One region of the Bradyrhizobium sp. BR2003 genome, then DNA from elsewhere that is predicted to be linked to it. Evidence: predicted binding sites of a transcription regulator. Region 1 holds the regulator's gene; each other region holds the start of a gene.
What was found. Region 1 encodes PhoB, which activates phosphate uptake and scavenging genes when phosphate is short. Its sites were predicted from a motif close to TGTCATNNANCTGTCAT; they were not measured.
Positions count from the first base shown of each region.

Region 1 (7,847 bases):
AGGGATGCGAACGCCGGGTCAGGCCGTTGATGACGGGGACGGTGGCGTGGGCCGCGAGCTCGAGCAGCGCGTCATGGTTGAGGATGCGGATCATGATCGCATCGACATAGCGCGACAGCACGCGCGCGGTGTCGGCGATGGTCTCACCGCGGCCGAGCTGCATCTCGGCACCGGTCAGCATGATGGATTCACCGCCGAGCTGGCGCATGCCGACGTCGAACGACACCCTTGTGCGGGTCGACGGGCGCTCGAAGATCATCGCCAGCGTCTTGCCTTCGAGCGGCTTCCTGCCCTTCTCATGCGCCTTCAGCTTCGCCTTCATGGCGGCTCCGGCGGACAGCATGTTGCGCAGCTCGCCGAGCGGCAGCTCGTTGATATCGAGGAAGTGACGGACCGGCTTGCTCATCATCCCGCCGCCTTCTTCGGCTGGACCGCCGACAGCACAGAGCACGCGCGCTCGAGCGCGGTGATCGACGTATCGATCTCGGCCTCGGTCACGATCAGCGGCGCCAGGAACCGCACCACATTGTCGCCGGCGCCGACGGTAAGCAGCTTCTCGTTGCGCAGTGCTGCGATCAGGTCGCCCGACGGCACCACCGCCTTGACGCCGATCAACAGCCCCTCGCCGCGCACCTCCGACAGCACACCGGGATAGCGGTCGACGACGGACGCGAGCTTCTGCTTGAGCAAGAGCGACATCTTCTGCACATGCTCGAAGAAGCCGGGTTTCAGCATGACGTCGAGCACGGCATTGGCGGCGGCGACCGCGAGCGGATTGCCGCCGAAGGTCGAGCCGTGCGAGCCGGGCGCCATGCCTTCGGCCGCTTTCGCGGTCGCCAGCACCGCGCCGATCGGGAAACCGCCGCCGAGCGCCTTGGCCAGCGACATCACATCCGGCGTGACGCCGGTGCGCTTGTAGGCGAACAGCTCGCCGGTGCGCCCCATGCCGGTCTGCACCTCGTCGAATGCCAGCAGCAGGCCATGCTCGTCGCACAGCGCGCGCAGCGCCTTGAAGAACGCCTGCGGCGCCGAGCGCACGCCGCCCTCGCCCTGCACCGGCTCGATCAGGATGCCGGCGGTGTGCGGACCGATCGCCTTCTTCACCGCCTCGATGTCGCCATGCGGCACCTGGTCGAAGCCGTCCATCGGCGGGCCGAAGCCCTCGAGATATTTCGCCGAGCCGGTCGCCGCCAGCGTGCCCAGCGTGCGGCCGTGGAAGGCGCCCTCGAAGGTGATGATGCGGTAGCGCTCGCCATGGCCCTTGGAGAAGTGATAGTGGCGGACCAGCTTGATCACGCCCTCCATCGCTTCCGCGCCCGAATTGCAGAAGAACACGAAGTCGGCAAAGCTCTGCTCGCACAGCCGCGCGGCAAGCGCCTCGCCATCCGGGCTCTTGAACAGGTTCGACATGTGCCAGAGCTTGGTCGCCTGTTCCTGCAGCGCCTTGACCAGATGCGGATGCGCGTGCCCGAGCGCGTTGACCGCGACGCCCGAGGTGAAATCGAGATAACGGTCGCCGTTGGTTGCGATCAGCCAGGCGCCCTCACCGCGCTCGAAGCCGAGATCGACCCTGGCGAAGACGGGGAGCAGATGCGACGTGGCAGCGTTGGTCATGGCGTTCACTGACGGTTTTTAAGCCGACAATTGCCGCGCGCCTTGACGCCAGCGCAGCAACGGCCAGCTTCGGAAAACAAAACGGCCGCCTTTGCGGGCGGCACGTGGCGGGCATTCTATGCTGCGGTCAGTAAGTGTCAATCGCCACGAAGTGGCCTTCCTGCAATGCGAAACGAGCGCAATCCGGAGCATTCCGGTGCGGTGGAAAAGCCTCATCGCAACGCTTAACTGTGTGGGAACATGTGGACGCACGGCCGCGGACTCTTGCGCCAGAGTCACGCCATATTGTAGCGTTTGGCCTGTCGGGTACGACATCTCGTGCGGCAGTACTGGACCCTCTAAGTAGCCTTCGTGTCTCGCGTAACGTTCGGGCGCAACACCGTGCCCGGCGAGGGCTAAGGGATTCTGGCCGCAGGGATATTTGTCCAGATTGGCTCGCAGCGCCGCTCCAATGATTGGCCGGCGCTACGCGAAGGGAAGAATGCGATGACTGTATTGACCTGGTCCGACGATCGCGTCGAGCAGCTAAAGAAGCTCTGGGAGTCCGGCCTGTCGGCCAGCCAGATCGCGGCGGAACTTGGCAATGTGACGCGAAACGCCGTGATCGGCAAAGTGCATCGGCTCGGCCTCTCCGGCCGCGCCAAGGCACCCTCGACGGCCGCGCCGCGGCAGCGCAAGGCCCGCCCTGCCCAGCACATGATGCGGGTGGCGCGGCCGGTGTCGCGCGGCAACACCGCGCTGGCGCACTCCTTCGAGGTCGAGATGGAGCCCGATCCGATCTCCTACGACAATGTGGTGCCGATGAGCCAGCGGCTGTCGCTGCTCGAGCTCAACGAGGCCACCTGTCACTGGCCGGTCGGCGATCCCTCGAGCCCGGAATTCTTCTTCTGCGGCGGCAAGGCGCTCGCCGGCCTGCCCTATTGCGCGCATCACTCGCGCGTCGCCTACCAGCCCGCCGCCGACCGCCGCCGGCCGTCGGCGAAACCGCAGATCAAGTGAGCACTCGGGAAACTACGGAAGACCTGAAAAACAAATCCCCGCGAAAGCGGGGATTTTTTTGTGGCTCGTAGCCCGGATGCATTACCCGCGTCGCCCCGGCGAAAGTCGGGACCCATACGCCGCGGCCGGCGCAATCGGCAAGCGGCCAGACGGCTTTCTAACAACACCCATTGGTGGTTATGGGTCCGGCTTTCGCCGGGACGACGCCATGTCACGGCTTGTGATGGCCACGCGCCCGTTACGGCTGCGGCTCGGCCTTGGCAAAGCGGTCGTCGAGCGCGTAGCCCGCGCCGCGCACGGTGCGGATCGGATCCTGCTCGCGGCCGGGATTGAGCAGCTTGCGCAGGCGGCCGATATGCACGTCGACGGTGCGCTCATCTATGTAGATGTCGCGGCCCCAGACGCTGTCGAGCAGCTGCTCGCGGCTGAACACGCGGCCGGGATGCTCGAGGAAGAATTCGAGCAGGCGATACTCGGTCGGCCCGAGATCGATCGGACGGCCCGAGCGCGCCACGCGGCGCTTCTCGCGGTCAAGCTCGATGTCGCCATAGGTCAGCACGGTCGCAAGCCGCTCCGGGCTCGCGCGGCGCAACAGGCCCTTCACCCGCGCCAGCAGTTCCGGCACCGAGAACGGCTTGACGATGTAATCGTCGGCGCCGGTAGCAAGCCCGCGCACGCGCTCGCTTTCCTCGCCGCGCGCGGTCAGCATGATGATCGGAAGCTGCTTGGTCTCGGGCCGCGCCCGCAGGCGGCGGCACAGCTCGATGCCGGACAGGCCCGGCAGCATCCAGTCGAGGACCACGAGGTCGGGAACGCGCTCCTTCAGCCTCGTGTCGGCATCGTCGCCGCGCCCCACCGTCTCGACATCGTAGCCTTCCGCATCGAGGTTGTAGCGCAACAGCGTCGTCAGCGCTTCCTCGTCTTCGACTACCAGAATGCGTGCGCTCATCGGTTTAAGTTCTTTCTCTGTGGTGATCCGTTGCCCAGACGCAAACCGAAACGCTTACTTCCTCGAGCATAGTCCCCGCGGAAACGATTTGTCGCGAGGATCATCCGTTTCGCTCTTGCCGGTTCCGCGCTTGCCGATCATGCCTCAGTTGCCCGGCACCGTGGTGGCAAAAGTGGTCATGTCCCCCTTCGGGCGCTTGTCGGTGATCTGCTGGCCCTCGATCATGTAGAACACGGTCTCGGCGATATTGGTGGCGTGATCGCCGATCCGCTCGATGTTCTTGGCGCAGAACATCAGATGGATGCAGAACGAGATGTTGCGCGGATCTTCCATCATGTAGGTGAGCAGTTCGCGGAACAGCGAGGTGCAGATCGCATCGACCTCCTCGTCGCCCTTCCAGACGTTCATCGCCGCCGGCAGGTCGTGCGCGGCGTAGGCGTCGAGCACCGACTTGACCTGCGACAGCACGAGGTCGGTCATGTGCTCGAGGCCGCGGATCAGCTTCAGCGGCTGGAAATCGCTCTCCAGCGCCGCGACGCGCTTGCCCATGTTCTTGGCGAGGTCGCCGATCCGCTCGAGGTCGGTCGCGACGCGCATCGCGCTGACGATCTCGCGCAGGTCGATCGCCATCGGCTGGCGGCGCGCGATCGTCAGCACCGCGCGCTCTTCGATGTTGCGCTGCAGATTGTCGATCTCGATGTCGGCGGCGACCACGCGCTTGCCGAGCGCGACGTCGCGACGGATCAGCGCGTCGACCGACTCGGTAATCATCCGCTCGACCAAGCCGCCCATCTCGGCGACCAGGCGGGTCAACTCCTGCAGGTCGCTGTCGAATGCCTTGGCGGTATGTTCAGAAGCCATCGCTTGTCTCCCTCAACCATGATCCCGGGGATCATGGTTTCGTGTCCTGAATTTTAGCATGATCCGATCGGAAAACCGGTTCCCACTTTTCGGATCAAGCTCTAGCCGAACCGGCCGGTGATGTAGTCCTGGGTGCGCCGATCGCTCGGTGAGGTGAAGATCTTGTTGGTGTCGTCGAACTCGATCAGCTCACCGAGATACATGAAGGCGGTCTTGTCGGAGACGCGCGCCGCCTGCTGCATGTTGTGAGTGACGATCGCGATCGTGTAGTCCTCGGAGAGCTCCTGGATCAGCTCCTCGACCTTGGCGGTCGAGATCGGGTCGAGCGCCGAGCACGGCTCGTCGAACAGGATCACCTCGGGGCGCACCGCCACGGTGCGCGCGATGCACAGGCGCTGCTGCTGGCCGCCGGAGAGCGACAGGCCGGAGGCATTCAGCTTGTCCTTGACCTCGTTCCACAGCGCGCCGCCGCGCAACGCCTTCTCGACCCGGTCGTCCATCTCGGACTTCGAGATCTTCTCGTAGAGGCGGATGCCGAAGGCGATGTTCTCGTAGATCGTCATCGGGAACGGCGTCGGCTTCTGGAACACCATGCCGACCCGCGCGCGCAGCAAGTTGAGGTCGAGCTTGGGGTCGAGAATGTTGGTCTGGTCCAGCATCAGCTGGCCGACCGCGCGCTGGCCCGGATAGAGGTCGTACATCCGGTTGAAGATGCGCAGCAGGGTCGACTTGCCGCAGCCGGACGGGCCGATGAACGCCGTGACGCGGTTGGTGCCGAGCGTCAGGTTGATGTTCTTCAGCGCATGGTGTTCGCCGTAGTAGAAGTTGAGGTTGCGCACCGTGACTTTCGGCGGCGCTTCAGGCAGCGGAACCTGGGGAACGTGGCCCGCGGCAGTCGTGGAGACGGAAAGCTCGGTCATTTTGCGGCCCTTTCGGCACCAAGGATACGCGCGCCGATATTCAACGCGAGCACGGTGAATGTGATGAGCAGCGCACCGCTCCACGCCAGCTCTTTCCAGTAGGCGTAGGGGCTCTGCACGAAGTTGTTGATGGTCACCGGCAGGTTGGCCATCGTCTTGGTCAGGTCCAGGCTGAAGAACTGGTTCGACAGCGCGGTGAACAGCAGCGGCGCGGTCTCACCGGCGACGCGGGCGGTCGCCAGCAGCACGCCGGTGATCAGGCCGCTGCGCGCAGCACGATAAGCGATCCGCTTGATCACCAGCGAACGCGGCAGGCCGAGCGCGGAGGCGGCCTCGCGCAGCGGATTGGGCACCAGGAGCAGCATGTCCTCGGTGGTGCGCAGCACGACCGGGATGACGATCACCGCGAGCGCGAGGCTGCCTGCGATCGCCGAGAAGCCGCGCATCGGCACCACCACCGCGCCATAGATGAACAGGCCGATGATGATCGAGGGCGCGCTGAGCAGGATGTCGTTGATGAAGCGGATCACCGAAGTCAGCTTGTCGTTCTTGCCGTATTCGGCAAGGTAGGTGCCGGCGAACAGGCCGAGCGGCGCGCCGATGCCGACGCCGATCACGGTCATGATGAGCGAGCCGACGATGGCGTTGAGCAGGCCGCCTTCGGTCGAGCCGGGCGGCGGCGTGTTCTGGGTGAACAGCTGTACGCTGAGGCCGGCAATGCCGTTATAGAGCAGCGTGATCAGGATCAGCGCCAGCCAGGTGACGCCGAACAGCGCCGCGCCGACACAGAGTGCGCGAATGACGATGTCGCTGCGGCGGCGGGATTTGTAGATCGGGTTCATGGCGTTACTTCCCCGCCTTCTTTTCAAGCCGCATCAGCATCAGCCGCGCGCCTGCGAGCACGAAGAAGGTCAGCACGAACAACAGCAGACCGAGCAGGATCAGGCCGGACTGGTGCAGGCCGTCGCTCTCGGCGAATTCGCTAGCGATCGCCGCCGAGATCGTGGTGCCCGGCGCGAAGATCGACGACGAGATCCGGAACGAATTGCCGATGATGAAGGTCACCGCCATGGTCTCGCCGAGGGCACGGCCGAGCGCCAGCATGATGCCGCCGATCACGCCGACGCGGGTGTAGGGGATCACGACGTTGCGGACGACTTCCCAGGTGGTGCAGCCCATGCCGTAGGCGGCTTCCTTCAGCACCGACGGCACGGTCTTGAACACGTCGACCGAGATCGCGGTGATGAAGGGCAGCACCATGATCGCAAGGATCAGCGCGGCGTTGAACAGGCTGAGATAGGACGGCGGGCCGGCGAACACCGCACCCAGCACCGGAACGCCTTCGAACATCCGGATCATGAAGGGCTGGAATGTGTTGGCCAGGAACGGGCCCAGCACGAAGAAGCCCCACATGCCGTAGATGATCGAGGGAATGCCGGCGAGCAGCTCGATCGCGATGCCGATCGGGCGGCGCAGCACTTGCGGGCAGAGCTCGGTGAGGAACACGGCGATGCCGATGCCGACCGGAATGGCGATCAGCATCGCGATGACCGAGGTGATCAGCGTGCCGTAGATCGGGCCGAGCGCGCCTAACACCGGCGGATCGGCCGACGGCGCCCAGCGCTGCGTCCACAGGAAGGCGAAGCCGTATTCCTTCATCGCCGGCCAGGCGCCGACGATCAGCGACAGGATGATGCCGCCGAGGATCAACAGGACCGAAATCGCCGAGATGCGGGTGATCCAATAGAAAGTGAGATCACCGAGCTTGAACGCGCTGAGGGCCTTGGCGCGATCGTAAGGTCCCGCGGCTTCCATCACATCGCTCTGAACAGCCATGTCTGCCACGCCAATCCCCTCTTTGGTATGCAAAAGCCACGCAAACCGCTACGCCCCGAAGCGATCTTCACTGACGCATTTGGCCGGGCGTCGTCGTCCAGCCACGCCCCTTGAGGCGCGAACCCCGGACTCGATCCCGCGCTTGTTGCCGCGGTGATGGAGACCAGGTCTTGGTCGCTCAACCTGTGCCGCGATCGAGTCGGCACAGGTCCTGTCGCAGCGTCGGACTTAGCTCTTGATGTCCGAGGACCAGGTCTTCTCGATCAGCTTGACGACCGAGTCCGGCATCGGGATGTAGTCGAGCTCTTCGGCCGCCTTGTCGCCCTTCTCGAAGGCGTACTTGAAGAACTTGAGCGCTTCCTGCGAGGCCGCCTTGTCGGTCGAGTCCTTGTGCATCAGGATGAAGGTCGCCGCCGTGATCGGCCAGGAGGCCTCGCCCGGCTGGTCGGTCAGGATCACGTAGTAGCCGGGAGCCTTGGCCCAGTCGGCGTTCGACGCGGCGGCCTGGAAGGCAGCGATGGTCGGCTGCACGGTCTTGCCGGCCTTGTTGACCAGCGCGGTGTAGGTCAGCTTGTTCTGCTTGGCGTAGGCGTATTCGACATAGCCGATCGCGTTCTTGGTCTGGCTGATGTTGCCGGCAACGCCTTCGTTGCCCTTGGCGCCGACGC
Region 1 covers NZ_SMYJ01000033.1:10,744-18,590, forward strand. The annotation lists gene argF (ornithine carbamoyltransferase) at 1-406, opposite strand, end outside; gene E2I15_RS28250 (aspartate aminotransferase family protein) at 406-1,614, opposite strand; gene E2I15_RS28255 (GcrA family cell cycle regulator) at 2,101-2,613, shown strand; gene phoB (phosphate regulon transcriptional regulator PhoB) at 2,852-3,562, opposite strand; gene phoU (phosphate signaling complex protein PhoU) at 3,707-4,423, opposite strand; gene pstB (phosphate ABC transporter ATP-binding protein PstB) at 4,525-5,343, opposite strand; gene pstA (phosphate ABC transporter permease PstA) at 5,340-6,185, opposite strand; gene pstC (phosphate ABC transporter permease subunit PstC) at 6,190-7,179, opposite strand; gene pstS (phosphate ABC transporter substrate-binding protein PstS) at 7,408-7,847, opposite strand, start outside.

Region 2 (7,847 bases), on a different contig from region 1:
CTCCCGCGCCGTCCTATCCCCAGGAGAAGGACAAGAGGACCACGCAGAAGAGAAAGCCCGCCAAGCAGTCCAACTTCGACGATCCGGCATTCCGCGAGGGCTATCGCGCGGCCTATGCGACAATCTACGAACACAACGACTACGCCGCCGCGATCGATCAGTTGCACGCACTCGGCCGCGATGATCGTCCTGATGTCGCGAACCTGATCGGCTATTCCTATCGCAAGCTCGGCGACTACAAGCAATCGCAAGTCTGGTACGAACGTGCGCTCAAGACCGATCCGAACCACGTCCTGACGTGGAACTACTACGGCCTGTGGCAGATCGAACAGGGAAACCGCGACCAGGCGCAGTATCATCTGCAGCGGATCGCCGAGATCTGTGGCACCGACTGCGATGAGTATCGGACGCTGGCGGCGGCACTGGAAAAGCCGCCGGGTACGAACCTCGTCTACTGAGCGCGTCGCGTAGCCCGCGTGGGCGGAGCGGCATGCGGGGAAGCACCGGCCCCGGATGTCGCTGCGGCTCGTCCGGGCTACGCGTTTGAGCCGCGTTGTTGGCATGTCCGTTTTTGCGGGAATTTCGCCGTTTTGGTCGACGTGACCGGCGAGTAGCTTGCGTGCCGGGCGAGGCACGCGGATACGTTGAGATCGATCATCATGACCTGGCGGCTTCTCGCATGGAGCGGCATCACCGTTGCCGCGCTGGTTCCAATCATCGGCGGCATCTGGCTCTTCACCCTGCCCGCCGCATCGGCGTTCCGGGTTCCGCCTCCGATCGCCAAGGCCGAGCAGGATGCAACGCTCGCGGCGCTGAAGCCGCCGAAGCGGGCGCGACCGCTGATCGCGATCCTCGGCATCAACGACATGACCGAGACCACCGACTATCTGATGCCCTACGGCATCCTCAAGCGCGCCGATGTTGCCGATGTCGTCACGCTGGCGACGGGACCCGGTCCGGTCGCGCTGTTCCCGGTGCTGAAGGTCGAGCCCGATGCGACCATCGCCGCATTCGATGCCGCACATCCCGACGGCGCCGACTACGTCATCGTGCCGGCGATGAGCCGCGACGACGATCCCACAGTCATGCAATGGATCCGGCAGCAGGCGGAGAAAGGCGCTGTGATCGTCGCCGTCTGCGCCGGCGCCAAGGTGCTCGCCTCGACCGGCCTGCTCGACGGCAGGCGCGCCACCACGCACTGGTTTTACCTGAAGAACTGGCGCAACAAACATCCCGAGATCCGGTACGTCGCCGACCGCCGCATCGTGGCGGACCACGGCGTCGCGACGACGACGGGGATTTCGGCGTCGATGCCGATGTCGCTAACCCTGATCGAGGCGATCGCCGGCCGCACCAGGGCCGAGGCCGTCGCCCGCGAGATCGGCCTGCCCGGCTGGGACGCGCGGCATGACAGCAACGCCTTCAAGTTCACCCGTCCTTTCGCGCTGACCGCCATCCAGAACACGCTGGCGTTCTGGAACCGGGAACAGCTCGGCCTCGCGCTTGCTCCCGGCGTCGACGAGGTCTCGCTGGCGCTGGTCGCCGACAGCTGGTCGCGCACCTATCGCTCGCACGCCGTGACCTTCGCCGCGACCGGCGACGCCGTGACGACCCGCAACGGCCTGCGCGTCTATCCGCAGGTCGTGGCGTCGGCCTGGTCCGCAGATGGACTGCTGCCCGCGGTCGGAACCGCACCGCCCGCGCAGGCAATCGACCGGGCGCTTGCCGGGATCGAGACACGCTATGGCCGTGGTACGGCGGACTTCGTCGCCATGCAGCTCGAATATCCACGGGCTGACGCCGTGCAGTGAGGGATTGCGTCCCCAACACCGTATTCGATCCTCGATCCACCCCATTGTCATCTGCCTGTCATGAATTGTGCCGACACGTCAGCGCCGGACCAGTTCGGGGACACGCATGGACTATTTCAAACGCTTCAACTTCCTGTTCGCAGCGCCGGTGTTCGAGGCCGACGACCTCGAGGGCATCCGCTTCAATCAGATCATCGCCGAGATCGAGCGCTCCGGCTTCGAGGTGGTTCGCGCCCGCAAGCTGGAGGATGCCGAGATCGCGGTGCAGACCGATGCCGCGATCGGCTGCATGGTGGTCGACTGGGGCAAAAAGGGCCTTGAAGGCAAGACCGCGGCGCTGATCAATCTGATGCGCCGGCGCGGCCTCGACTTCCCGATCATCCTCCTGATCCGCCGCAAGCGGTTCGAGGACCTGCCGGTCGAGGTGCTCGACTTCATCGACGGCTACGTTTTCTTGTCCGAGGAAACCCCGCCCTTCATCGCCAAGAACCTGATCTCCAGGCTGAAGCAATATGCCGAGAACTTGAAGACGCCGTTCTTCGGCGCGCTGGTCGACTATGCCGAGGAAGGCAACCAGCTCTGGACCTGCCCGGGCCATAATGGCGGCGTGTTCTACAGCCGCAGCCCGATCGGGCGGGTGTTCGTCGAACATCTCGGCGAAGCGGTGTTCCGCGACGACCTCGACAATTCGGTGCTCGACCTCGGCGACCTCCTCACCCATGAGGGTCCGGCGCTGCGGGCGCAGAAGGAGGCGGCGAGGATCTTCGGCGCCGAGAAGACCTATTTCGTGCTCAACGGCACCTCAACCTCCAACAAGGTCGCGCTCGGCTCGCTGGTCACCGACGGTGACCTCGTGCTGTTCGACCGCAACAACCACAAGGCCGCGCATCACGGCGCACTGCTGATCGGCGGCGGCATCCCGGTGTACGTGCCGACGGTGCGCAACGCCTGGGGCCTGATCGGACCGATGCGCTGGGACCTGCTCGACGAGGGCACGCTGCGCGATCACATCCGCAAGCATCCGCTGGTGCGGGACGAGAACGCCTGGAGGAAGGAGCGTCCGTTCCGCGTCGCCGTGGTCGAGCAGTGCACCTATGACGGCACCATCCATTCGGCCGAGATGATCCTCAAGCGGATCGGCCATCTCTGCGACTATATCCTGTTCGACGAGGCCTGGGCCGGCTTCATGAAATTCCACCCGATCTATTCCGGCCGCTTCGCCATGGGATTGTCCGATCTCGGCCCCGAGGCGCCCGGCATCATCGCGACCCAATCCACCCACAAGCAGCTCGCGAGCTTCTCGCAGGCCTCGCAGATCCACATCCGCGACCGCCACATCAAGGGCCAGAAGCGCCGCGTCGAACACCGCCGCTTCAACGAAAGCTTCATGCAGCACGCCTCGACCTCGCCGTTCTATCCGATCTTCGCCTCGCTCGATGTCGGCGCGCAGATGATGAAGGGGCGCTCGGGCGAAGTCTTGTGGGACGACACGATCCGGCTCGGCATCGAGCTGCGCAAGAAGATCCGCGCGGTGAAGCGCGAGTTCGAGGAGAAGGAGACGCGCCCCGAGCGGCGCTGGTTCTTCGAGCCGTTCGTGCCGGACCGTGTGAAGATCCCCGACGTCGCGCGCGAGAACGGCGCGCACAATGTCGCCTGGGAAACCATCTCGACCGACCAGCTCGCGACCAATCCGTCCTACTGGCAGCTCAGTCCCGGCGAAACCTGGCACGGCTTCCCCGAGCTGACCGCGGGCTTCGCCATGACCGACCCGAACAAGCTCACATTGCTGACGCCGGGCTTCGATCACGCCACCGGCGCCTACGCCGATCACGGCATCCCCGCGCCGGTGGTGGCGCAATATCTCCGAGAGAACCAGATCGTCGCCGAGAAGAACGACCTCAACTCCCTGCTGTTCCTGCTGACGCCCGGCGTCGAGGCCAGCAAGGCCGGCACGCTGGTGTCGGGGCTGGTCGCCTTCAAGAAGCTGCACGACGACAACGCGCTAATCGAGGACGTCATCCCCGAATTCTTCCGCCGCCGCCCGCAACGCTATAGCGGCGTGCGGCTGCGCGACCTCTGCGGCGACATGCACCGCTTCTTCCGCGACGGCGGCGTCAGCACGCTGCAGGCCAGGCAATTCCTGCCCGAGCACCTGCCCGAGATCGCGATGTCGCCGCGCCAGGCCGCACAATATCTGATCCGCAACGATGTCGACTACCTGCCGATCGACCAGATCTTCAGCCGCGTCGCCGCGACGCCGTTCGTGGTCTACCCGCCCGGCATCGCCACCATCGTGCCCGGCGAGCGGCTGTCGGAACGAAGCAAGCCGATGATCGATTACCTCAAGATGTTCGAGGCGAGCTTCAATGCGTTCCCCGGCTTCGAGGTCGAAGTCCAGGGCATCTACAAGGAGATCGACGACTCCGGCCGCGTCCGCTTCTACACCTATGTCGTGTCCGAATAGGCGAACGGGCGCAACACAATGGAGAATGATCACAAGATCACCGTCCGTCCGTCCCGCGACGGCGACGTCGACGCCATGCTGTCGATCTACCGCCACCACATCCGCCGTGGCGTCGAGGAAAGCGTCGACGACAGCGGCACGCCGGAGCCCGACGATCTGCGCGACCGCCGCAAGAATCTGCGCAACACCCGCCTGCCCCATCTCGTCGCGATCTGTGACGGCGAGGTGGTCGGCTACGCCTATGTCGTACTGTTCCGCAAGCGTCCGGCCTACCGCTACACGGTGAAGCATTCGATCTATGTGCATCACCGCTTCACCGGCCAGCGCGTCGGCGGCCGGCTGCTGCAGGAGTTGATCGATACCTGCGCCGCCGCCGGCTTCCGCCAGATGATCGGCTACATCGACAGCGACAACGCCGCCTCGCTCGCGCTGCACGACCGCTTCGGCTTCGCCCGCGTCGGGCATTTGCCCGGTGTCGCCTATCGCTATGGCCGCTGGTCCGACACGGTGATGGTGCAGCGCTCGCTCGCCGCCGGCGCCACCGCCCCGCCGCCGCCCGCGCCGCTGTCGCGACGGTGATGGGCACGGCACTTCCCATTCGTCGTCCTGGCGAAAGCCAGGGGACCCATAGCCACCGAATTTCAGCGGATGGGATTGTGGCCCAAGCGTCGCGCAACAATTGAGAGTTGGAGCAATGGGTCCTGGCTTTCGCCTGGCTTTCGCCTGGACGAAGATGAGGCGCATTCAAGACATCAAACAACGGTGTCATCGCCCGGAAATGCGGGCGATGACGGCTGTGATGGGGATACGGCTTCGCAGTCTCGCGACATCATTTGCCCGAGCTTTGACAGCCCGTAGGATGGGTCGAGCGCCTGAACGCCCTACTCCAGCGTAAAGCCGACCCGCAGCGCCACTTGATAGTGCCGGATCTTGCCGTCCTCGATATGGCCCCGCGTCTGCACCACCTCGAACCACTTCATTTCCCGGATCGTCTTTGACGCGCGGCTGACGGCGTTCTCGATCGCCGCCTCGATGCTCTTGTCCGATGATCCGACCAGTTCCAGGATTTTGTAGACGTGATCCTTGTCGTGCGTGGCGGGCATATCGACCTCCTCTGTGGATGCGCGATCCGGACCGCTTGCGCTGCGGTTCGGACAGTCCATCGTCCGATGCGGGCCGGCCGTCGTCAAACCGACGAATGCTGCGCGGCAACACACCGGACGAGCTGAATCAACGTGTCGCGGCGCCTTTGGTGCCAGCATGCATTTCGTGCCAGCTGCGCACCTGCCCTTGTCCGTGGCTTGACCTATGGTAGCATGGTTTCATCAAGTATTCGGGAGCGATACGATGTCCACTGCGTCCAGCTCACCCGCCACACCTCCTCACAGCCTCGGATCCGGGCTTTCCAACCTCCGCGCCAAGTGGGGCTGGATCGTTGCCCTCGGCGTGATCTACCTGATCGCAGGCGTGCTCGCCTTCGGCAGCGTCTTCTTCGCCACCGTCGTCAGCGTGCTGTTCGTCGGCGCCATGATGATCGTCGCCGGCGTCGCCGAGATCATCAACGCGTTCCAGTTCAAGACCTGGGGCAAGTTCCTGTTCTGGCTGCTGCTCGGCGCGCTCTATGTCGTCGCCGGCTTCGTCACCTTCGAGAACCCCCTGCTCGCGGCAGCGACGCTAACGCTGTTCCTCGGCGTTGCCCTCGTCGTCTCCGGCATCGTCCGCATCTTCCTCGCCTTCGGCATGAACTCGGAAGCGCCGTGGGGAATGGTTGCGGTCTCCGGCCTGATCACGCTCGTGCTCGGCGCCATGATCCTGGCGCGCTGGCCGGTGTCGAGCCTCTACGTGCTCGGCATTTTCCTCAGCGTCGATCTGATCTGCGCCGGCGTGAGCTGGATCAGCATGGGCATGGCGCTGAAGCGCAGGGCGTGAGGCGCGATCGTCGCCTCAGGCACGATCGAACGGTATGTTAACGTCAGCGTAACCCGCCGCATGTTTTGCGTGCGGAGAGACGGCGGGTTGCGCTTGCGCTAACCCGCCGTGCGCTCAATCCGCCCGCAAGCCCTCAGGGCTGCGCGAGGTGCCAGGCGCCGTTGAGGAAGCCGTCGCCGGTGATGTCGCCGGCCTTCTGGTCCTTGGCGAAGGTATAGAGCGGCTTACCCTTGTAGGCCCACTGCTTGGAGCCGTCGTCACGCGAGATGATGGTGAAGCCGCCTTCGGCCTTGTCGCTGGCGTCCGCCTTCAAGACCGGCCAGTTCGTCGCGCACGGACCGTTGCAGGCCGACTTGCCTTCTGAATCCTTATCGAAGGTGTAGAGCGTCATGCCCTTGGTGTCGGTGAGGACGGAGCCCTTCGCGCTGGTTCCGGTCTTGGTCGGCGGCGCGGCAAAGGCGGTCGAGGCGAGCGCAAGCGACATGGCGGTGGCGAGCGCGAGCGAGATCGATGTCTTCATGATGTCTCCTTTTCGAATGCAAATGGCTTGCATGCGTAAGGACGCCGGAGGGCGCGCGCTATTCCGGTGATCGCGCGTGAAGAATTTTCGGGACGGCGATCAATGCGAGGGGAATAAAGCCGCAGACGCGTACCGATACCGGCAGCCAGCGCTTCTTGTTTGACGCGTTTTCTTCACGCGAACCGGCGCCCGCTTCGCTCGAAAACGCTACCGTTTGATCTCCTCGACCGCGCGGACCAGCGGGCGGTCGGAGAGCTGGATCGGGCCGGAGAACGGCGTGCTCATTTCGAGGATCAGGTAGATCGCGGCCGAGATCAGCGCCGCTGCGGCGACCGTGGTCGAGATCACCACTGCGTTGCGCGGCGCGCGAAAGCCGAGGGTTGCGAACATCAGCGTCAGCCACCCGACCAGGATGCAGATCAGCGGCGACGGAAACGAGCCGTCGGACTGCTCGACAAAGGTCCAGCGCTGCTGCACCGCCTGCCGATAGACCGAGCGCGCGTCGTTCCACAGCGCGACCTTCTGCTCGTCGTCGAACCGCAGCTCGCGCAGGCTGGTGCCGACCTCGTCGAGCAGGCGCTCGGACACCGCGCTTGCCCTGGAGATCGGAACATCCTTGAGCACCTGCTCGACATAGGCGAGCAGCCGCTTGCGCGGCTCGTCGGCGCTCGGGCCGAGCGGTCGCAGGCTGCGGTCGAGCAGGATGAGGTCGGTGGCGAAGACATGCAGATTGCGGTCGACCGCCACATAGGTGTTGGCGGCACTGTTCATCATCAGGCCGAGCAGCAGCGACGGCATGGTGACGAACAGCGTCGCAACCAAGCGTACCGAGGTGTTGGTCTCGTCGCTGCGGTGATGATCGGCGAGCCGGGCATGGATCGCCATGGTCGCAAGCGCGGCGCCGCCGAGCAGGATGAAGATCAGGACGGCGACGATGAATGCAACCACGGCTTGCGAGAACCTGCGAGAGAATCAGGTCCGCAGGATAGCAAGGGACGCCCGGCGGTGCATGTCCGGTTGACTAGCCGTCCCCACGCGCTATCCAGTCCGGACAGGTTTCGGGGACGTCCGGCGAGAGCGCGAGGGGCGCTCCAGGGGAGATAGCACGTGCATATCGTCGACG
Region 2 covers NZ_SMYJ01000007.1:103,722-111,568, reverse strand. The annotation lists gene E2I15_RS02255 (tetratricopeptide repeat protein) at 1-458, shown strand, start outside; gene E2I15_RS02250 (DJ-1/PfpI family protein) at 660-1,811, shown strand; gene E2I15_RS02245 (Orn/Lys/Arg family decarboxylase) at 1,918-4,275, shown strand; gene E2I15_RS02240 (GNAT family N-acetyltransferase) at 4,294-4,854, shown strand; gene E2I15_RS02235 (dodecin) at 5,157-5,378, opposite strand; gene E2I15_RS02230 (HdeD family acid-resistance protein) at 5,623-6,204, shown strand; gene E2I15_RS02225 (COG4315 family predicted lipoprotein) at 6,338-6,724, opposite strand; gene E2I15_RS02220 (bestrophin-like domain) at 6,932-7,672, opposite strand; gene E2I15_RS02215 (ornithine cyclodeaminase family protein) at 7,832-7,847, shown strand, end outside.
Region 2: a site for PhoB is predicted at 1,857-1,873, ahead of E2I15_RS02245 (Orn/Lys/Arg family decarboxylase). Genes of this name have one in related genera too.

Region 3 (7,847 bases), on a different contig from region 1:
CGAGCCCTTGAACTGGTTGACCATCTGGCACTCGGTCAATTCGATCGAGCCGAGCGGCACGGCAAAGCCGGCGTCCTCGGCGAAGAACTCGACCTCGACCTCGCCGAAGCGGATCTCGCCGGCGAACGGGTGATTGCGGCCGTAGCCGCGCTGCGTCGAGTAGCCGAGCGCGAGCAGGAAGCCCTCGTCGCCGCGCGCCAGATTCTGCAGCCGCAAATCGCGGTCGGCCGGAAAGCTCAGCGGCTCGCGCGTGAGGTCGCCGACCGGCGTGTCGCTATCTGCCTGCGGCGAGGACTCGATCAGGCCGTCGCGGCCGAGAATGTCAGTCACCCGCGGCGTCGCCGCCTGCGAGGCTTCGGCGACCATCGGCTGCTCCGGCACAAAGCCTTCCGCGAGCTGCGGATCGAGCAGGCGATGGGTGTAGTCGAAGGTCGGCCCCAGGATCTGGCCGCCCGGAACGTCCTTGAAGGTAGAGGAGATCCGCCGCCGCACCTGCATCTCGCCGGTGTTGACCGGCTCGGTGGCGCCAAAGCGCGGCAGCGTGGCGCGGAAGGCGCGGACCAGGAAAATCGCTTCGATCATGTCGCCGCGCGCCTGCTTGATCGCGAGTGCCGCGAGCTCGCGGTCGTAGAGCGAACCTTCGGTCATCACGCGATCGACGCCCAGCGCGAGCTGCTCGGAGATCTGTGCCAGCGTCACCTCGGGCACGTCGCGGTCGCCGCGCCGCTCATGCGCGAGCAGCCGATGAGCGTTCTCGATGGCGCGTTCGCCTCCCTTGACGGCTACATACATCGCTCACACTCCGCTTGCGATCAGCCGCGTGGTGCGCGGGATCGCGACAATGGCATCGTCATGGACCAGCACGACATCGATGCCGCGCGGGAACAGAGCTTCGTTGATCGCAAGCCGCTGGAACAGGTCGCGCGGCTTGAGCATCGCCTGCAGCACGGCGCTGCCGTCGATGCCGGGCCCTTTCAGCTCGAAAGCCGGGCCCTGCGACAGGCTGTCGACCTGCAGGATCAGCGTGGTCGACCGGTCAGGATATTCGCTGCTGCCGAACGCAAAATGCTCCAGCGCCGGCAGGCTCGCGGCATCGCCGATCAAAGCGAAGCTCGCGATCGAGGAATCGGTGACCACCGGCGCGCTGGCGTGAAACTTCAGCCAGCGGGCGACGTCCGGTGTCGCCGACATCGCAGCATCGAGCCAGATTGGCGTGTCGTGATCGAACAGCGTCAGCGCGATCGCGGCCGCGCCGCGCATCATGCCGGCCGGTGTTCCCACGCTCGCGGCAACCCGCTGCACGCTGCCCGGGCGCGCCATCGCATCCATCACGGAACGGAAGGTCGACTGCGCCGACAGCACCTTGTCGGCAAAGCCCGCGGGCATTTCGGCAATCGTCGTCATTGCATCATCCCTCACCGCGCACCATCGTGTAGAAATCAACCCGCGTCGCCGCGGTTTCCGCTGCCTTGCGGCCGCGTTCGGCGTCCATGGCGACGCGCAGCGGCGCGATCACCTTGGCCTCCACCTCGCCGGACAGCTCCGCCGACTGCACCATGGCGTCGCACAGCGCGATCATCTGCGCCTTCCGTGCGTCGCGGCCGAGCGTGTAGCCGAAGCCGACCTCGCCAGTCGCAAGCCGCACCGCCGCGCGCGACACCGTCGCCTCGCCGAGATTGAACGGCGCACCGTCGCCGCCGATCCGCCCGCGCAGCATCACAAGGCCGTTTTCCGGCTCGCGCAGGTTCTCATGCGCGGGCACCGCGATCGCCGCCAGCCTGCCTGCGATGTCGGCAGCGGCGGCATGCGCCAGCACCGTCATCGCGGCCTTGCGCTGGGCCTGTTTGCTGTTTGGTCCGGTCGAATTCATGAGCAACCTTTGGGCAACCTTGCTTGCATCAAGTTGTCTATGATACTAGACAACTTGATAGCGGAGCGCCATGACTGTTTCGTGACAAACCAAAGATTTCTGGTATCACCGCGCCATGAGCATGCAGGAAAGTTCCGGCGTCGCCTTGTGGCGGCAGGTCGCCGACGGCATCGAGCGCGGCATCGCTGACGGCCGCTTTGCCGCCGGCGAAAAGCTGCCCGGCGAGATGGAGATCGCCGAGACGTACCGGGTCAACCGCCACACCGTGCGGCGGGCGCTCGCCGCATTGGCCGAGCGCGGCCTGGTGCGCGCAGAGCGCGGCAGCGGCACCTATGTCGAAGCCCAGCGCCTCGCCTATCCCTTGCGCTCACGCACGCGATTTTCCGAGATCGTCGGCGCCGGCGGTCACGAGCCGCGCGGCCAGTTGATCGAGGCAGGCGACGACGTTGCCAATCGCGAGATCGCACGCGAACTGGGTCTGAAGATCGGTGCGCCGCTGATCCGGATCGAAGCGGTGCGGCTCGCCGACCGGACGCCGATCTGCGTTTCCACCACCTGGCTGTCGGCCGAGCGGTTTCCCGATGCCGGCAGCGTATTCGCCAACGTTCGCTCGATGACCAAGCTGCTCGGACATTACGGCGTCAAGGACTACCACCGCGCCTCGACCCGGATCACCGCGGCGATCGTCGATGCGACCGACGCCGCGCGGCTCGACCTGCCGCTGGGACGGCCGGTGCTGGTGGTCGACGCCACTGACGTCGACATGCTGGACCAGCCGCTGGTGACCAAGCGCTCGCGCTTCGCCGCCGAGCGCGTCGAGTTTCTGGTCGAGAACGGTTGACGGTTCCTCCCCCTCTCCCCGTTCTTACGGGGGAGAGGGTTGGGGTCAGGGGCTATCTCCGCGAATCCGACGGATGTGAGTACGGGGAAACACCCCTCACCCGGATTGCAGCGGACGATGCTTCGCATCGCCGAGTGCAATCCGACCTCTCCCCGCAAGAGCGGGGGCGAGGTAGGGTCCTACAACACCGCTCTTTGCCCGATGATCGCAAAACGCAGCTTGCTGGAGATGAAATCGATCGCGGCAACGGCGATCAGGATCATCAGGATCAGGAACGATACCTTCTGCCATTCCAGCACGCGGATCTGCTCGGCGAGCTGCAAGCCGATGCCGCCGGCGCCGACGATGCCGATGATGGTCGCCGAACGGGTGTTCGACTCGATGAAGTAGAGCACCTGCCCGGCGATCACGGGCAGCACCTGCGGCAGCAGGCCGAAGCGGATTTCGTGCAGCGCGTTGCCGCCGGAGGCGCGGATGCCCTCGACCTGCTTGCGATCCGCCGCCTCGATCGCCTCCGAGAACAGCTTTCCGAACGCGCCGAAGTCGGACACCATGATCGCGAGCACGCCGGCGAACGGGCCGAGGCCGACGACGTTGATCCAGACCAGCGCCCAGATCAGCGTGTCGACGCCGCGGATCGAATCCAGGAAGCGGCGTACCGGAAAGCGGATCAGATTCGAGGGGATGATATTGCGCGCCGCCAGTAGGCTGACCGGCAGCGCCAGCAGCGCGGCAAGCGTGGTGCCGAGCAGCGCGATCGACAGCGTCTCGCCGAGCGCCTGCATGTAGAGCGGGAACGACGAGCCGGGATTCGGCGGCAGCATCAACATGGTGATCCAGCCGAGCTCGCCGAGGCCCGAGAGCAGCCGGGACGGTGAGAAGTCGAGATCGACCAGCCCGAACACGAAGATCGCGACCGCCGCGGCGATCATGGCCGGCATCGCCAGCCGTGCCGACGCCGGACGCTCGAACACGCCGGGGTATTTCGCGCGCAATTCCGCGGTGTCCGGCCTCGGCATCTGACTCATCGGCGGGTCTCCTTGCCGAACAGCCGGCCGCGCAGCCAGCCGGTCGAGATGTCGATGATGAAGACGGTGATGATGATGGTGACGAGGATAGCGCTGACGTCGGAATAGTAGAACTTGCGGATCGCGACCACCAGCTCCTGGCCGATGCCGCCGGCGCCGACGAAGCCCATCACCGACGCCTCACGGACGTTGATCTCGAAGCGCAGCAGCGCATAGCTGGCGTAGCCCGCCGAGACCTGCGGCAGCACCGCAAATCGCATGCAGGACAGCCAGCTCGCGCCGGTGGAGCGGATGCCCTCGACCGGCTTCATGTCGGCATTCTCGACGATCTCGGCAAACAGCTTGCCGAGCGCCCCGGTGGTGTGGATCGCGATCGCCAGCACGCCCGCCATCGGGCCGAGGCCGAACGCGATCACGAAGATCAGCGCGAACACGATGCCGGGCACAGTGCGGGCGAATTCGAGCAGGCGGCGGACGACGAAGCGTACCCACGGTCCCGGCGAGGTGTTCTGGGCGGCGAAGAAATTGAGCGCGAAGGCGAGCACGGCACCCGTCAGCGTGCCGACATAGCTGATCAGGATCGTCTCGCCGAGCATCTTCAGCCATTTATGCCAACCCCAGAACCATTCGGCGGGATCGGTCCAGACCCGCGCGCCGGAATCCAGCGTCAGGATGCGATCGAAATAGCTGACGAAATTGCCAAAATAGGTGAACAGCGTGCGCAGGTTCACTTCCGCGCCGAACGCCGCGATCACCAGCACCGCGCAGAATGCCGCCGTTGCCAGCGCGGCTTTCAACCGCTTGCGCGCGACGGACTTGCGGTAGGCGTCCTCCAGCGTCGCCAGTTGCTGCGCTGGAAGAATGGATACGGCGGTCGCCATCGACGCGTGCCAGTCCGGTTCGGAGTTGAGTGGAGAGAAAGGGCCGGGCTATGCGCCCGGCCCTCGTGACGTCGGGCGTGCGATCAACTCGCCTTCTTGCGCAGACCATCGACGAACTTGATCAGCTCGATGGTGCCGTCCCAATCCTTGGTGGTGGCGGGATGGAAGCCCTTCTTCTGACCGTCGGACAGACGGTCGAAGGCGGCCTTGTCCTTGGTCGGGGCGTCGAAGAAGGCTTTTGCGATCGCAGCCTTCAGGTCCTCCGGAAGATCGGTGTTGTACGCATAGGGGCCGTTGATGATCAGCGCCGACTTGTGGATGATGCGGAAATCATCCTTCTTCATCGCCGAGCCGTCGGCATTCTTCAGCATGCCCTTGGTCAGCATCTGGGCGAGCGTGGAATCGTCCTCGTTGGTCCACTGGTTGGCGGCCACATCGACGGTTCCCTGCGACAGCGCCAGGACGGCGTTCTCGTGGCTGCCGGTGAACACGACCTTGCCGAAATAGCCTTCGGCGTTCGCGATGCCCATCTTGTTGAGTTCGAAGCGCGGCACGTTGTTGCCGGACGTCGAATTCGGATCGACCAGGCCGAGGTTCTTGCCCTTCAGGTCCTCGACGGTCTTGTACGGGCTCGACGCCTTGACGAAGAACACCGAGTAATAGCCGGTCGAACCGTCGGCGTTCATGTCGTTGGCGAACGCGTCGGTCTTGACGCCGGTCAGGCGCGCGCGAGAGAACGAGGCCGAGCCGTAGCTGGCGATCTGGATGTTGCCGGCGCGCTGGCCCTCGATGACGGCCGCGTAGTCGTTGGCAATGCGCAGCGTGACCTTCACGCCGAGCTCCTTCGACAGATACGCCACGAACGGCGTCCAGCGCTCGGTGACGCCGGAGGCGTTCTCGGCCGGAACCACAGCGAAGGTGAGCTCCGGATATTTTGCCTTCCAGTCCTCCGCGGAGGCCGAACCGGCAAACGCCAGCGCGGCAGCGCCAGCCAGAATGATGCGACGAGTGAACATGACTACCCCTCTTTTGTCGTAGTTGCAGCTGTTGGCCGGGCAAAATGCCCGGCCTCCCAGATTGAAAATGCGCGGCCGTCAGGCCGCGGCTGCGGTGCCGAGTGCCGGAGCAGTCGCACCGTCGGGCGCGGGCAACGGCGCCGCGCCGATGACGTCATTGGCCTCGAGATCATAGAGCTCGCGGGCGATATGGTCGGTGAGCGCGGCGGGGGCGCCATCGAACACCACGCGACCCGCCGCCATGCCGACCAGGCGATCGCAATAGGTCCGTGCCAGGTCGAGCGAGTGCAGGTTGCAGAGCACCGTGATGCCGAAGTGCTTGTTGATCCGCAGTAGCGCATCCATCACGATCTTGGTGTTGCGCGGATCGAGCGAGGCGATCGGCTCGTCGGCGAGAATGATGTCGGGCTCCTGCACCAGCGCGCGGGCGATCGCGACGCGCTGCTGCTGGCCGCCGGACAGCTGGTCGGCGCGCTGCGCCGCCAGCTGGGCGATGTCGAATTGCTCGAGCGCCGACAGCGCGAGTGCCCTGTCCTGCTCCGGCCAGACCTGCGCCAGCGAGCGCCATGACGGAATCTGGGCCAGCCGGCCCATCAGCACATTGGTCAGCACATCGAGGCGGCCGACCAGATTAAACTGCTGGAAGATCATCGCCGAGCGCGCGCGCCACTGCCGCAGTTCCTTGCCGCGCAGGGCGGTGACGTCGGTGCCTTCGAACAGGATACGGCCGGAGGTCGGATCGGCGAGACGGTTGATCATCCGCAGCAGCGTCGACTTGCCGGCACCGGAACGGCCGATCACGCCGACAAAGCTGCCCGGCGCGATCGAAAAGGACGCGTTGTCGACTGCGGCTTTCGTGCCGAAACGGCACGTCAAACCTTCCACCACCAGCATGTAATGCTCCAACCGCGCCTCGTTGGGCCATCGCTATCCCCGGCGTTTTACAGTTATGTGACGGCAGCGCTGCGATGCGGCGATCGTCCACACCTCCCTTGTCGCTCCCCTTGCCGTCATCGCAACGTCATGATGTTGTCATCAAGCGTCCCGATGACGAGCGCGCATTCCCCGGAAGCCCAAGATTCTTGAAGATTTGCGGAGGCTCCAATGGCCGGAAAAACACTCTCGGTTGTGCCGACCGTCGACCCGACGGCGTCGGTGCGCGAGAGCAAGCTCGGCAAATATACCGAGGTCGGCGCGCGCACGATCCTGCTTGAAGTCAGCATGGATGACTACTCCTACGTCGTGAACGACAGCCAGATCACCTACACTTCTATCGGCAAGTTCTGCTCGATCGCGGCGATGACCCGCATCAATCCCGGCAACCACCCGATGCATCGCGCTAGTCAGGCGCATTTCACCTACCGCGCCAGCGCTTACTTCCCCGGAGAGAGCGACGACACCGATTTCTTCAACTGGCGACGTGCGCATCACGTGCATATCGGCCATGACGTCTGGATCGGGCATGGCGCGATCCTGCTACCGGGCCGGAACATCGGAACCGGCGCTGTCGTCGCCGCCGGCGCGATCGTGACCAAGGATGTCCCTGCCTACACCATCGTCGCCGGTAATCCGGCGCGGCCGGTGAAGCGGCGCTTCTCCGAGACGATCGCCGACCGCCTTGCCGCGCTCGCATGGTGGGACTGGGATCACGAAACACTTCGGCGTGTCCTGCCCGATTTTCGCAAGCTCGCGGTCGAGGAATTCCTCGACAAGCATGAGGCCGAGGCCGTATCCCAATCGCAAGCCAAACAACGGAGCGCCGCATCGTGACTGATATTTTCATCGAAGCCGGACGCACGCTGGTTGACGGCGCACTGGTCGAGACCTCGCTGCGGACCGCGGGCCGCGACATCGGCGCGCTCGACGCCGAGCAGGGCCGCGCCGCGCTTCACATCGATGCCAGCGGCCTGCTGGTGCTGCCCGGCATCATCGACCTGCACGGCGATGCGTTCGAGCGGCAGATGATGCCGCGCCCCAGTGTCGACTTCCCGACTGACGTCGCGTTGATCGACAGCGACCGGCAGGCGATCGCCAACGGCATCACCACCGTGTTTCATGGCACGACCTGGTCGTGGGAGCCCGGCCTGCGCAGCGCGGAGAATGCGCGCAAGCTGCTCGACGCGATCGAGGCACTGCGGCCGCAGCTCGCCGCCGACACGCGCTTCCACCTGCGCCACGAGACCCACAATCTCGAGGCCGAGGCCGAGATCA
Region 3 covers NZ_SMYJ01000020.1:57,467-65,313, forward strand. The annotation lists gene E2I15_RS15120 (carbon-phosphorus lyase complex subunit) at 1-792, opposite strand, end outside; gene phnH (phosphonate C-P lyase system protein PhnH) at 796-1,404, opposite strand; gene phnG (phosphonate C-P lyase system protein PhnG) at 1,409-1,870, opposite strand; gene phnF (phosphonate metabolism transcriptional regulator PhnF) at 1,986-2,711, shown strand; gene phnE (phosphonate ABC transporter, permease protein PhnE) at 2,891-3,739, opposite strand; gene phnE (phosphonate ABC transporter, permease protein PhnE) at 3,736-4,620, opposite strand; gene phnD (phosphonate ABC transporter substrate-binding protein) at 4,704-5,636, opposite strand; gene phnC (phosphonate ABC transporter ATP-binding protein) at 5,715-6,530, opposite strand; gene E2I15_RS15160 (LbetaH domain-containing protein) at 6,741-7,406, shown strand; gene E2I15_RS15165 (alpha-D-ribose 1-methylphosphonate 5-triphosphate diphosphatase) at 7,403-7,847, shown strand, end outside.
Region 3: a site for PhoB is predicted at 6,656-6,672, ahead of phnC (phosphonate ABC transporter ATP-binding protein). Genes of this name have one in related genera too.